3 regions of the Proteus mirabilis HI4320 genome follow, and region 3 is predicted to be linked to each of the others. Evidence: predicted binding sites of a transcription regulator. Region 3 holds the regulator's gene; each other region holds the start of a gene.
What was found. Region 3 encodes PurR, which represses purine synthesis genes. Its sites were predicted from a motif close to CANGCAAACGTTTGCNTG; they were not measured.

Region 1 (4,092 bases), 900 kb from region 3:
CCTTCTTCAAATAGGGTGTCATTGGAGAAAAGTAACACTTGGCCTTGGTCTTTTTCATCGCGGGCACCGACTACCATCCACCATTTCCCTTCTTGAAACCAAACTTTTGGATCACGAAAGTGCATATATCCTTGTGGTGGCGGTAAGATAATGCCTTTCTTTTCAAAATGGATCCCATCTTCACTGACTGCCACACATTGTGCTTGGTAAATTTGGCTGTCATCGCCTTCTTCTGCTAACCAGTTATGGCCGGTATAAAAGAGGTATAATTTACCTTCATGACTTACCGCTGATCCGGAAAAGCAACCACTTTTATCATACTCATTGCCCGGAGCAAGGGCGATTGGCTGATGTTGCCAGTGGATCATATCTTTGCTGGTAGCATGTCCCCAATGCATCGGCCCCCAAAGTTCAGAAAAAGGATGATGTTGATAAAATGCATGATATAAGCCGTTATGATAAACAAGGCCATTAGGATCATTAAGCCATCCCGCAGGAGCGGCTAAATGGAATTGAGGATAAAATTGCTCTCCACGTTTTTTTTGTAAGGCATTTAGGGCAGTTGTCGATTGTTCTAAACGTTGCTTCATCTCATTATCCTGATTTTATCAGTTATTCTGTAAGCTATATGTCACCCTTATTAGCGATAACATTTAGGGTTAAAAAGCGTGTTGTTTGAATTTATCTTTATTATTGTACACCATTATGTTAACGTTATCAGGATGTTTTTTCGAGCAATATCTTTATTTTTTTAGTTATTAATACTGATAAAAATAAAATATAGTGAATAAAAATAGTGGCTTATCTTCAGGAGAGATTATGAAAGTCTGGTCTTTAGGTGATGCGGTTGTTGACCTAATTCCACTGCAAAATATGCAATATGAAGCATGTGCTGGTGGAGCACCAGTGAATGTCGCTGCAGGTGTTGCAAAATTAGGACAGCAAAGTGGCTTTATTGGTCGGGTCGGTGAAGATGCATTTGGTCACTTTATGCAAAAAACCTTATTTGATCTCGGTGTAGATACCAGCACAATGGAATTTGATGAGTTACATCGTACCAGTACAGTCTTAGTTTCGTTGCAAGAAAATGGCGAACGAGATTTTACTTTTTTAGTTGCGGACTCTGCTGATCAATTTCTTACCAATAAATCACTGCCTGTATTTGAAAAAGACATTTTACATTTTTGTTCACTTGCTTTAGTTAATCCAATTTGTCGCTCGACGCTAGATAGTGCTATTAGTAAAGTAAAAAATAGCGACTCTTTACTGAGTTTCGATATTAATTTACGCCCCCAAATGTGGCGTGATCATGAAGAAATGCGTGCGATCATCGATGAATATGCTCATAAAGCAGATATTTTGAAATTATCTGAAGATGAACTGACTTGGATGACTCAGGAAATTACCTTAGAAAATGCATTAAAAAAATTAGCTGATTATCCTGCTCGTTTAAAAGTGATCACCCAAGGCTCTAAAGGATGTTTAGTGTTGACGCCTACAACACAAGTTGCCTTGAGTGCCTTTACCGTCAATTGTGTTGATACCACAGGGGCAGGTGATGCCTTTATGTCTGGATTATTAGCCGCAGTTGCAGAATATGGTTTTGCTGATGATGAACAATATTTATTAAAAATTATTACGCAAGCCGCGGCCTGTGGCGCATTAGCAACCACTAAAAAGGGCGCTATTGCTGCAGCACCGAGCCGAAAAGTATTGCGTGAATTTGTCAGTAAACAACCGCCGTTACATGTACGAGATATTTTTTAATGGATTATTTGTTTATTTGCTTGTAAGTCCTATTTTCCCCTTTGCTCTGGTCTTTTTGTGATCTCTATAAATAAGGTTTATACAACTTTATTTATAGAGATTTTTTTTATGTTTTACTCAGTGGTTTATTTTGATAATCGCTTACTTTGACGCTGATAAGTAGCGGATATGATCATATTGTTTGATTCGTTTTCGGCGTATGATAGTAAGGTCTCTTTAACGCTATTGGTGGAAAGTCATATGTGGGCTCAGTCAGGTGTGTTATTAGCCATTTGCTCCTATATTTTATGGGGAATAACCCCTCTTTTTTATCGGCTATTACCCGGTGCTCAACCATTAGAGTTACTTGCACAACGTCTTATTTGGTCTATTCCCCTGTTATTACTGGTTCGATTATTTATTAAAAATAGAACTCGCTGGCGTGCTGTTCTCCAAGATAGACGCTCTATTTTTATGTGTTTATTTAGTTCATTAGCAATGGCAGTCTCTTGGTGCACCTTTACTTATGCACTTACGCATCAACAAGTCTTAGCCGCCAGTCTGGGGTATTTTATTAATCCACTTTTTTCTATTGTATTGGGCGTTATCTTTCTTAAAGAGAAATTAAATCCTGCTGAAAAATGGGCGGTAATATTAATTTGTGCAGGAGTGGGATATCAATTATGGATGTATGGTCAATTACCCATACTGGCACTCGTGATGGGAGGAGCATTTGCGATTTATGGACTCATTCGTAAATTTATTCGTTTTGATGTCATAACTTCATTATTTATTGAAACTTTGTGGCTAATTCCGGTCGCTATAGGGGCGATGATTTGGCTGATTATGCGAGATGAAAGTGCGTTTTCTTCTGCAGACAATTTAACTCGTTTCTATTATATTTTAACCGCGCCAGTGACTATTCTCCCTTTACTGTTTTTTACCGCAGCAATAAAAAGAACCACCTTAACCGTTATTGGTTTAGCACAGTATATTGAACCGACAATGCAATTTTTACTGGCCGTATTCCTATTCCATGAAGCATTTGATGCTGTGAAAGGAGTAAGTTTTTCATTGATTTGGTTAGGGCTATTGTGTTGTATTTTTGCGCTGATTAGAAAGCGCCTTAATGCCTTAAAAATTCATAAAGGTCAGCATAGCCAAAAAATATAAAGTATTTAAATTTTACTATGGCTATTTTTCTCTTTGTTAAATTCCGTTATGCTACCACCAAATGCAAACGTTTGCGTAATGCGTATTATCTGACTGAGATAAGGATCGAAAATGACCATTTTGGGAACGGCTCTGACCACTAATGCCACAAAAGTGATGTTATTAGGTGCAGGCGAATTAGGTAAAGAGGTGATCATTGAATGCCAACGTCTTGGCATTGAGACTATTGCGGTTGATCGCTATGCCAATGCGCCGGCAATGCATGTTGCTCATCGCCATTATGTCGTCAATATGCTTGATAGCGAGGCATTAAAACAGATTATAACTCAAGAAAAACCCGATTTTTTGGTGCCTGAAATTGAAGCTATTGCTACTTCATTATTAGTCGAATTAGAAAATAATGGTCAAAAAGTTGTACCTTGTGCCCGTGCAGTAAAACTCACTATGGATAGGGAAGGAATACGCCGTCTCGCTGCAGAAACATTACACTTACTGACTTCTCCTTATCAATTTGTTGATGATGAAGCGGCTTTTAGAAAAGCGGCGGTTGAGATTGGTTTTCCTTGCATTGTAAAACCGGTGATGAGCTCATCTGGAAAAGGACAAAGTGTTATTCGTTCAGAGCAAGATCTCACTAGTGCATGGACTTATTCTCAAGAAGGGGGAAGAGCAGGGCAAGGGCGCGTGATTGTTGAAAAGATGATCCCGTTTGATTTTGAGATAACATTACTCACGATTCGTGCTATTGATGGTATTCATTTTTGCGAGCCTATTGGTCATCGGCAAGAAAAAGGCGATTATCGTGCGTCATGGCAACCACAAAAAATGAGTGATATTGCCCTTGCCAAAGCACAACATATCGCCAGTAAAGTAGTGGAGAATTTGGGCGGTTATGGGTTATTTGGTGTGGAACTATTTATCCAAGGTGATGAGGTGTTTTTTAATGAAGTATCACCGCGTCCTCATGATACAGGGCTTGTTACCTTAATTTCACAAGATTTATCAGAATTTGCGCTCCATGTGCGTGCTTTTTTAGGCTATCCCATCGGTGGTATTCGCCAATTAGGTGCTTGTGCTTCCGCGGTGATTTTACCTGAGTTGTCTAGTACTAATATTGTCTATACGGGGTTAGAAAAAGCGCTTAAGGCAAATCGACAAATTCGTTTATTTGCT
Region 2 (4,092 bases), 200 kb from region 3:
GTCCATCGCTAACTTTGCCGCGCGGGCTGCATAACCATGGCCTTGATGAGCAGGGGCGATAATGATTTGAAACTCAGCACGACGATGAACATAATCAATTTCAACCAGCTCAACTAAACCGACTTTTGTGCCTTCACTTTCAGCAATAAAACGTCGTTCACTTTGGTCGTGAATATGTTTTTCATATAGGTCGCTTAACTCAATAAATGCTTCATAAGGCTCTTCAAACCAGTAGCGCATAACGCTAGCATTATTATCAAGTTTATGGACAAAAGGAAGGTCTTCTCTTTCGAGAGGACGTAATTTTATAGGTGGAACTTTCTTACCACCGGACATAAGCACCTCGGTGAAAATGCATTGAATAAAAAGAGAAAAGGGTGACACAATAAAAGTCACCGCGGGCTACAGTGTAGCACAAAGTGACTTTTTATCTTAAGTGAAACCGTTAATCAAGATTGTCAAACAGAACATTACCATCAAGTAGCGCCCGATTATCTATCATTTTTAATCTCTCTTCTGCTAACCAACTAATTGCGAGAGGATAAATGCGATACTCTTGTGTTTGTATTTTTGCTTGCAAACTTTGTTCGGTATCATCAGGAGAGACGGGAATACGCGCTTGAATGATCATCGGGCCACCGTCTAATTCTTCCGTGACAAAGTGTACGGTAGTACCATGAAAAGTATCTTTATTCTCAATAACTTGTTTATGTGTATGCAGACCGGGATATTTGGGAAGTAAAGAGGGATGAATATTTAATAGCTTATGCTGATAATGGTTGACAAATAACGGCGATAAAATACGCATAAAGCCAGCAAGAACCACAATATCAGGCTGATAGCCATCAATTTGAGTGATTAACGCTTTATCATAAGCTTCTCTATCAGGATAATCAGCCGGATCGATAAAGTAAGCAGGGATATCCGCTTGTCTCGCTCGTTCAAGCCCATAAGCTTGTGCTTTATTGCTGAAAACAGCCACAACTTGGCCTGCGATTTTATGCGCCCTACAGGCGTCAATAATCGCCTGTAGGTTGCTACCATTTCCTGAGATCAGAACCACAATATTTTTCATGGGGGTACTTTTACTAATTGATAATCACTTGTGCATCACCCGCTGCTTGCGGGGCAATATCACCAATTAACCATGCCTTTTCACCACAGGCATTAAGATGTGATAGCGTTTTTTCAACATCAGCTTGGCTCACGGCGATTAATAAGCCGACACCACAGTTAAAGGTACGATACATTTCATGAGTGCTGACATTACCTGCCTGTTGTAGCCAGTTAAAGACCTCAGGCCATTGCCAACTTTGGCTATTAATACGAGCTTGCGTATTTTCAGGTAGCACGCGCGGAATATTTTCCCAAAATCCACCGCCAGTAATATGTGCCACTGCGTGAATATCAACGTTTTCAATTAATGACAGGAGTGATTTTACATAAATACGGGTTGGCGCTAAGAGTTTATCAGCCAGTGATGTATCACCTAATGGGGTAGTTTCAGCACAGGCACCACTGACTTCAAGAATTTTTCTGATCAGTGAATAGCCATTAGAATGAGGGCCACTTGAAGCGAGAGCAATTAATGCATCACCCGCTTTAACTTTGCTACCATCGATAATCTGTGATTTTTCAACGACACCAACACAAAAACCGGCGATATCATAATCGTTACCATGATACATGCCGGGCATTTCCGCTGTTTCGCCACCCACTAAGGCACAGCCGGATTGCTTACAACCTTCAGCGATACCCGTTACAACCCGTGCGGCAGTATCGACATCTAACTTGCCTGTGGCATAGTAGTCAAGAAAGAAGAGAGGCTCAGCACCTTGAACGATTAAATCGTTAACACACATTGCGACTAAATCGATACCAATATCATCGTGGCGATTTAAGTCCATCGCAAGGCGAAGTTTAGTACCGACACCGTCAGTGCCTGACACTAAAATAGGTTCGCGGTATTTAGTGGGAATAGCGCATAATGCACCAAAACCACCTAAACCCCCCATAACTTCAGGACGGCGAGTTTCTTTTACTACACTTTTAATACGATCGACTAAAGCATTACCTGCATCAATATCGACACCGGCATCTTTATAGCTGAGAGAGGATTTGTTAGTCACGTCTAGCCCTCACGGCAAGTTGCTGTTAAGAAAAAATGTGTGCGGTGGCTATTCTAACAGGCAAAGCAAACGTTTGCGAGGATCTTCTTTTTAGATCACAATTATTCATGTTAGTGTGGTTAAAAGCTGTGCGATTGATCAATATCAATAGAAAAACGATGGAAAGTCACTAAAAAAGCGGTATAATCTCGCGATTTTTTTGTCTGGCTGCGTCGTACATTAGGAGAAATTATGAAGATCGTTGAGGTAAAACACCCACTCATTCAACATAAATTGGGGCTGATGCGAGATCATGATATAAGCACTAAACGCTTTCGTGAATTGGCTTCAGAAGTTTCCAGTCTACTGACGTATGAAGCTACCGCCGATTTAGAAACAGAGACGGTAACAATTGAAGGTTGGTGTGGCCCGGTTGAGATAGAACAGATTAAAGGAAAAAAAATTACTGTTGTACCTATCCTCCGTGCCGGTCTTGGGATGATGGATGGAGTATTAGAAAATATTCCTAGTGCCCGGATCAGTGTAGTTGGTGTTTACCGCGATGAAGAAACCTTAAAGCCCGTCCCTTACTTCCAGAAACTAGCCTCTCATATTGAAGAACGTATGGCACTTGTTGTTGACCCAATGTTAGCAACTGGTGGCTCTATGATTGCCACAATTGATTTATTAAAAAATTCAGGCTGTACTTCAATTAAAGTTTTAGTGTTAGTGGCTGCGCCTGAGGGGATCAAAGCATTAGAAGAAGCTCATCCTGATGTTGAGTTATATACTGCATCGATTGATAAGCATCTTAATGAGCATGGGTACATTGTCCCAGGCCTTGGTGATGCGGGTGATAAGATATTTGGTACAAAATAATGATTAAGCCGACTTTGATAGTCGGCTTTTTTTTGGATCACTTATTGGTTTGTTTTATCGCTGAAATTTAAATTCCATTTATATCTATTTTAAAGAGAGGTCGTAAGCATGACTCGTCGTGCAATCGGGGTAGAAGAGCGCCCACCATTATTACAAACAATCCCATTGAGTTTTCAACATCTGTTTGCCATGTTTGGTGCTACTGTACTTGTGCCGATTTTGTTTAAGGTTAATCCGGCCACCATATTATTGTTTAACGGTATCGGTACTCTGCTTTATCTCTTTATCTGTAAAGGTCGTATTCCTGCTTATTTAGGTTCAAGTTTCGCCTTTATCTCTCCGGTGTTATTGCTACTTCCTTTAGGCTATGAATTAGCATTGGGCGGGTTTATTGTCTGTGGGGTGCTATTTTGCCTTGTTGCTGGCATTGTGAAAATCGCCGGACGAGGATGGATTAATGTGATGTTTCCTCCTGCGGCAATGGGCGCAATCGTTGCCGTAATAGGTCTTGAGTTGGCCGGAACCGCCGCTAATATGGCTGGATTATTACCTAGCGCAGATAATCCCGTTGATAGCCAAACATTGATAATCTCTATGGTGACACTGGGTGTGACTATTTTAGGCTCAGTGATGTTTAGGGGATTTTTGGCTATTATTCCTATTCTTATTGGCGTGTTAGCCGGTTACGCACTCTCTTTCTTTATGGGCGTGGTTGATGTGACACCGATTAAAGAAGCCAATTGGTTTGCTCTGCCTACCTTTTATTCGCCGCGTTTTGAGTGGAGTGCTATTTTTATTATCTTGCCGGCGGCATTAGTGGTTATTGCCGAACACGTAGGGCACCTTGTGGTAACCGCGAATATTGTTCAACGTGATCTCATGAAAAACCCAGGCTTACATCGCTCTATGTTTGCAAATGGTTTTTCAACCATTATCTCCGGATTTTTTGGCTCTACACCTAACACGACTTACGGTGAAAATATCGGTGTTATGGCTATTACTAAAGTGTATAGCACTTGGGTCATTGGTGGTGCAGCAATTATCGCTATCTTACTTTCTTGTGTTGGTAAATTGGCAGCCGCGATTGCAGCGGTTCCCGTACCGG
Region 3 (4,092 bases):
GTTTGAACGCCGGCATCGTGATGTTGAATTAACCGATGCGGGTAAGATCTTTATTAAAGAAGCCCGTTCTGTTATCAAAAAAATGAATGACACTCGCCATATGTGCCAGCAAGTCTCAAATGGCTGGCGGGGGCAGTTTAGCATTGCCGTGGATGGTATTGTCAAACCGGCTAGAACACAGCAACTTATTCTGGACTTTTATCGCCATTTTCCTGATATCGAACTCTATGTTTATCCTGAAGTTTTTAACGGTGTCTGGGATTCATTAGTGAACGGGCGTGTTGATTTGGCTATTGGTGCCACTAGAGCTTCACCTATTGGTGAACGTTATAGTTTTAAAGATATGGGCTTTATGCCGTGGCGATGTGTGTGTCATGCTGATCATCCTCTTGCAAGCGCGGCACATCCATTAACCGATGATGAACTACGGCCTTATCCTAGTTTATGTTTAGAAGATACCTCACGTAGTTTACCAAAACGAGATACTTGGGCATTAAATAATCAGCGCCGAATGATAGTACCTTCATGGGATATGGGGCTTGAGTGTTTATTAGCAGGATTATGTGTTGGTATGGTGCCTTGGCACCGAGCGGAGCCATTAATCGAACAAGGTAAGTTGGTTACCCTTACCTTAGCACAACCCTTGCCAGACAGTCCGTGCTGTCTAACATGGGTTGATAAAAGCGAATCGCCGGCATTAACTTGGCTATTAGATTATCTAGGCGATAGCCAAACCTTAAATGAGGAATGGCTTCGTTAATGAAGGAGATCAGCGGCGATAATCAATAAATGGACCATCGGCAACAGAGCGACGTTCTACTAGGCGCGGGTGTACTTCGATAGTTTGTGCATCCTCGCGTTTATTCACAATACGGTCGAGTAACATGGAAAAAGCCATTTGTCCTAAACGCTCTTTCGGCTGGTGAACCGTGGTTAAAGCTGGTGTGAAATAGCGTGCATTACGGATATTGTCGTAGCCGACAATGGAAATATCGGCAGGAACACGTAATCCTAACTCATCAGCTGCACATATTGCTCCCATCGCCATAACATCACCGCCACAAAATACGGCAGTAGGGCGTTGCTTTTGATTGAGCATTTGGGTCATGGCTTTGTAACCAGATTCAGGTTCAAAGTCACCTTGTACAATCCACTCTTCTTTTACCGTAATTTTCGCTTCTTCCATGGCTTTTAAAAAGCCCTGTAAACGACCGCCTCCGGTATTTCGCTCTAGAGGGCCGGGGATAATACCAATATCACGATGACCTCGTTCAATAAGATAACGACCGGCTATATAGCCACCATGGAATGCGTTATCAATAATGGTATCAGTAAAGTCACCGCGGGCTTTTCCCCAGTCCATTACGACCATCGGAATATTACGATAACCTTCTAAGAGAGAAAGAAGATGATCGGGATATTCTGAACACATGACTAATAAACCATCAACACGTTTTTGTGCCAACATAGCTAAATAAGCTTTTTGTTTATCAAGATTATTATGTGAATTACATAAAATTAGCGTGTAGCCTTTGCTATAACAACTATTTTCAACAGCTTCAATCACTTCAGCAAAGTAAGGTGCTTCACTGGACGTGGCTAATAAACCAATAGATTTAGTGTGATTGACTTTTAAACTACGTGCGACAGCACTCGGCGAATAATTTAATTCTTTTATCGCAGCCCAAACTGCCGCTCTTGTGTTCTCAGCAACAAAACGAGTTTTGTTGATCACATGAGAAACAGTCGTGGTTGATACGCCTGCGCGTTTTGCCACGTCTTTTATTGTTGCCATGGTGTGGAAAACTCCTGACCTTCATTGGTCTCTTTTAATTCATTTTATGGTTTAACTGCCAGTATAGTCATATATAGGGCAAACACTGGCAATAATTTAGCGATTAGCTGTGAATTTTGTATGATCTAGCTCAAAAGTGAAAGTATTAATCAATGTTATAAATTGTGCTCTAGTCGCTATTTTAGCAAAACTTGATATGTAATAATAATTAACCATGACAAGATTATGGTTTAATCTGAGTATTATAATCATTTTGAGGGAGAAATAGATGGATACGGATCTGAAATTTGGTTTAAGTACCGCAGTAGCAGCACTGGTTATGATCGTAATATATGCAAGTTTATTGTTTTGATTGTTAATTGCTAATTATTTACTTAAATTTTAGCTATCCAAAGTGAGCAATCAAATATATCAATATAACAAAGGGCACTAGGCCCTTTGTTATTAGATTATCAAAAATGGTTTTCCCATCTCTGAAACAGTCAATTAAGCAAGATTTGCTTCAACAAATGACCAGTTAACCAGTGCCCAGAACTCTTCTAAGTATTTCACACGTGCATTACGATAGTCGATGTAGTAAGCGTGCTCCCAGACGTCAACAGTTAACAGTGGTTTATCTTCGCCAGAAACAGGTGTTGCAGCGTTAGATGTATTAACAATGGCTAATGAGCCATCTGCTTTTTTCACTAACCAAGTCCAACCTGAACCAAAGTTTTTTGCAGCTGCATCATTAAATTGTTTTTTGAACTCTTCAAAAGAGCCAAACGCTTTATTGATTGCTTCTGCAATTTTACCTGTTGGTGCACCGCCTGCGTTTGGTGCTAAGCAATTCCAGTAGAATGTATGGTTCCAAACTTGAGCAGCATTATTGAAAATACCACCTTCAGTAGTTTTGATGAGCTCTTCTAAAGATTTATTTTCTAAATCAGTACCTTTAACCAAGTTATTTAAGTTGGTTACGTAAGTTTGGTGGTGTTTGCCGTAGTGGTATTCTAATGTTTCTTTAGAGATATGTGGCTCAAGAGCATCTAACGCATAAGGTAATTTTGGTAATTCGAAAGACATTGCGTACTCCTTTATCCTATCATTTTCGGGTTTTGTGCCTTAAACCATTCCATCTAATTCAACTGAATTGATAAAATGAGGCAAATGAACTCACTAAGTTGTTACTATTTTGCTAATTATTTTAACAAAAATTCATTGAAATAACAGCTAAATATCTTTTATCTATTAGTATAGAACATATAGATTAGTTATATTGATAAGAGTATCTCTCACTAAGATAGAGGTAAAGTGTTAAAACACTATCCCAATATCAGGGTATATAACATTTTAGCCATGACGATTAATAAGAATAGGGCAAATATTTGGCGTACTCTGGCAATAGGTAGTTTATAGGCAACTTTTACGCCGATAGGGGCTGTAAGTATACTGGTAATACTAATACCAATAAAAGCAGGTAGATAGACAAAACCTAAATAATAGTCTGCTAATTCAGTTTGTTGCCAACCATAAACGATCCCCATAACAGTCCCAATAGTGGCGATAATCACACCCAGCATTGATGATGTTGCAATACATTTACGGGTATTAAACCCCCAGTGGCTTAATAGCGGTATTGTTATGGTGCCACCCGCTATACCAATAAAACTTGAAATAAAACCCACTAAGCTACCACCGGTTGTCAGTGCTGGTTTTGAAACCACCGGATCTTGGGCATTCTCAACACGTTCAGCTTCTTTTTTCTTGGTCAGTAATCCATATATGGTATAGGCCATAAAAATACAAAAGATAATTTGTAATAGGGTATTTGAGAGTTTTTGTACTAGGAATGTCCCAACTAGCATACCGAGAAGAGTGCCTACAGCGAGGAGCGGAAATTGTGACCATAAAATCGCTTTATGTTTATTATGCGAATAAGCAGAAGAGGCGGTAGAAAATATAATGACAGAAAAAGAGGTTGAGAGGGCGATTTTCATTACCATATCTGCAGGGATAGCTTGTTGGCTAACAACATACATCACAATAGGAACAATAATGGCTCCACCACCAATTCCTAACAATCCGGCAAAAAATCCAGTTATACATCCCACAATCAGAAACAGTAAAATCATTTCCATTACTAAATACTCATAAGTTTAAATATGCGAGTTTTGACGAGTCCATGATAATGGCAGATCCCTATTAGAAATAACATCTCATTTTTATATATATAAACAATTAGTTAATTTTACTTATTGTTCTATCTCTATTGAATAAAAGCAAAACAAAAGATGGGTAAGTTAATTTATTGAATA

Region 1: a site for PurR is predicted at 2,980-2,997, ahead of purT (formate-dependent phosphoribosylglycinamide formyltransferase). Genes of this name have one in related genera too.
Region 2: a site for PurR is predicted at 2,192-2,209, ahead of purM (phosphoribosylformylglycinamidine cyclo-ligase). Genes of this name have one in related genera too.

What each region holds. Positions count from the first base shown of each region.
Region 1 is NC_010554.1:2,372,807-2,376,898, reverse strand. It holds gene PMI_RS10790 (glycoside hydrolase family 32 protein) at 1-590, opposite strand, end outside; gene PMI_RS10785 (PfkB family carbohydrate kinase) at 820-1,767, shown strand; gene rarD (EamA family transporter RarD) at 2,008-2,919, shown strand; gene purT (formate-dependent phosphoribosylglycinamide formyltransferase) at 3,031-4,092, shown strand, end outside.
Region 2 is NC_010554.1:1,672,357-1,676,448, reverse strand. It holds gene speG (spermidine N1-acetyltransferase) at 1-336, opposite strand, end outside; gene purN (phosphoribosylglycinamide formyltransferase) at 446-1,075, opposite strand; gene purM (phosphoribosylformylglycinamidine cyclo-ligase) at 1,089-2,129, opposite strand; gene upp (uracil phosphoribosyltransferase) at 2,361-2,987, shown strand; gene uraA (uracil permease) at 3,096-4,092, shown strand, end outside.
Region 3 is NC_010554.1:1,472,175-1,476,266, reverse strand. It holds gene punR (DNA-binding transcriptional activator PunR) at 1-760, shown strand, start outside; gene purR (HTH-type transcriptional repressor PurR) at 770-1,795, opposite strand; gene cydH (cytochrome bd-I oxidase subunit CydH) at 2,064-2,147, shown strand; gene sodB (superoxide dismutase [Fe]) at 2,282-2,860, opposite strand; gene PMI_RS06745 (sulfite exporter TauE/SafE family protein) at 3,100-3,915, opposite strand.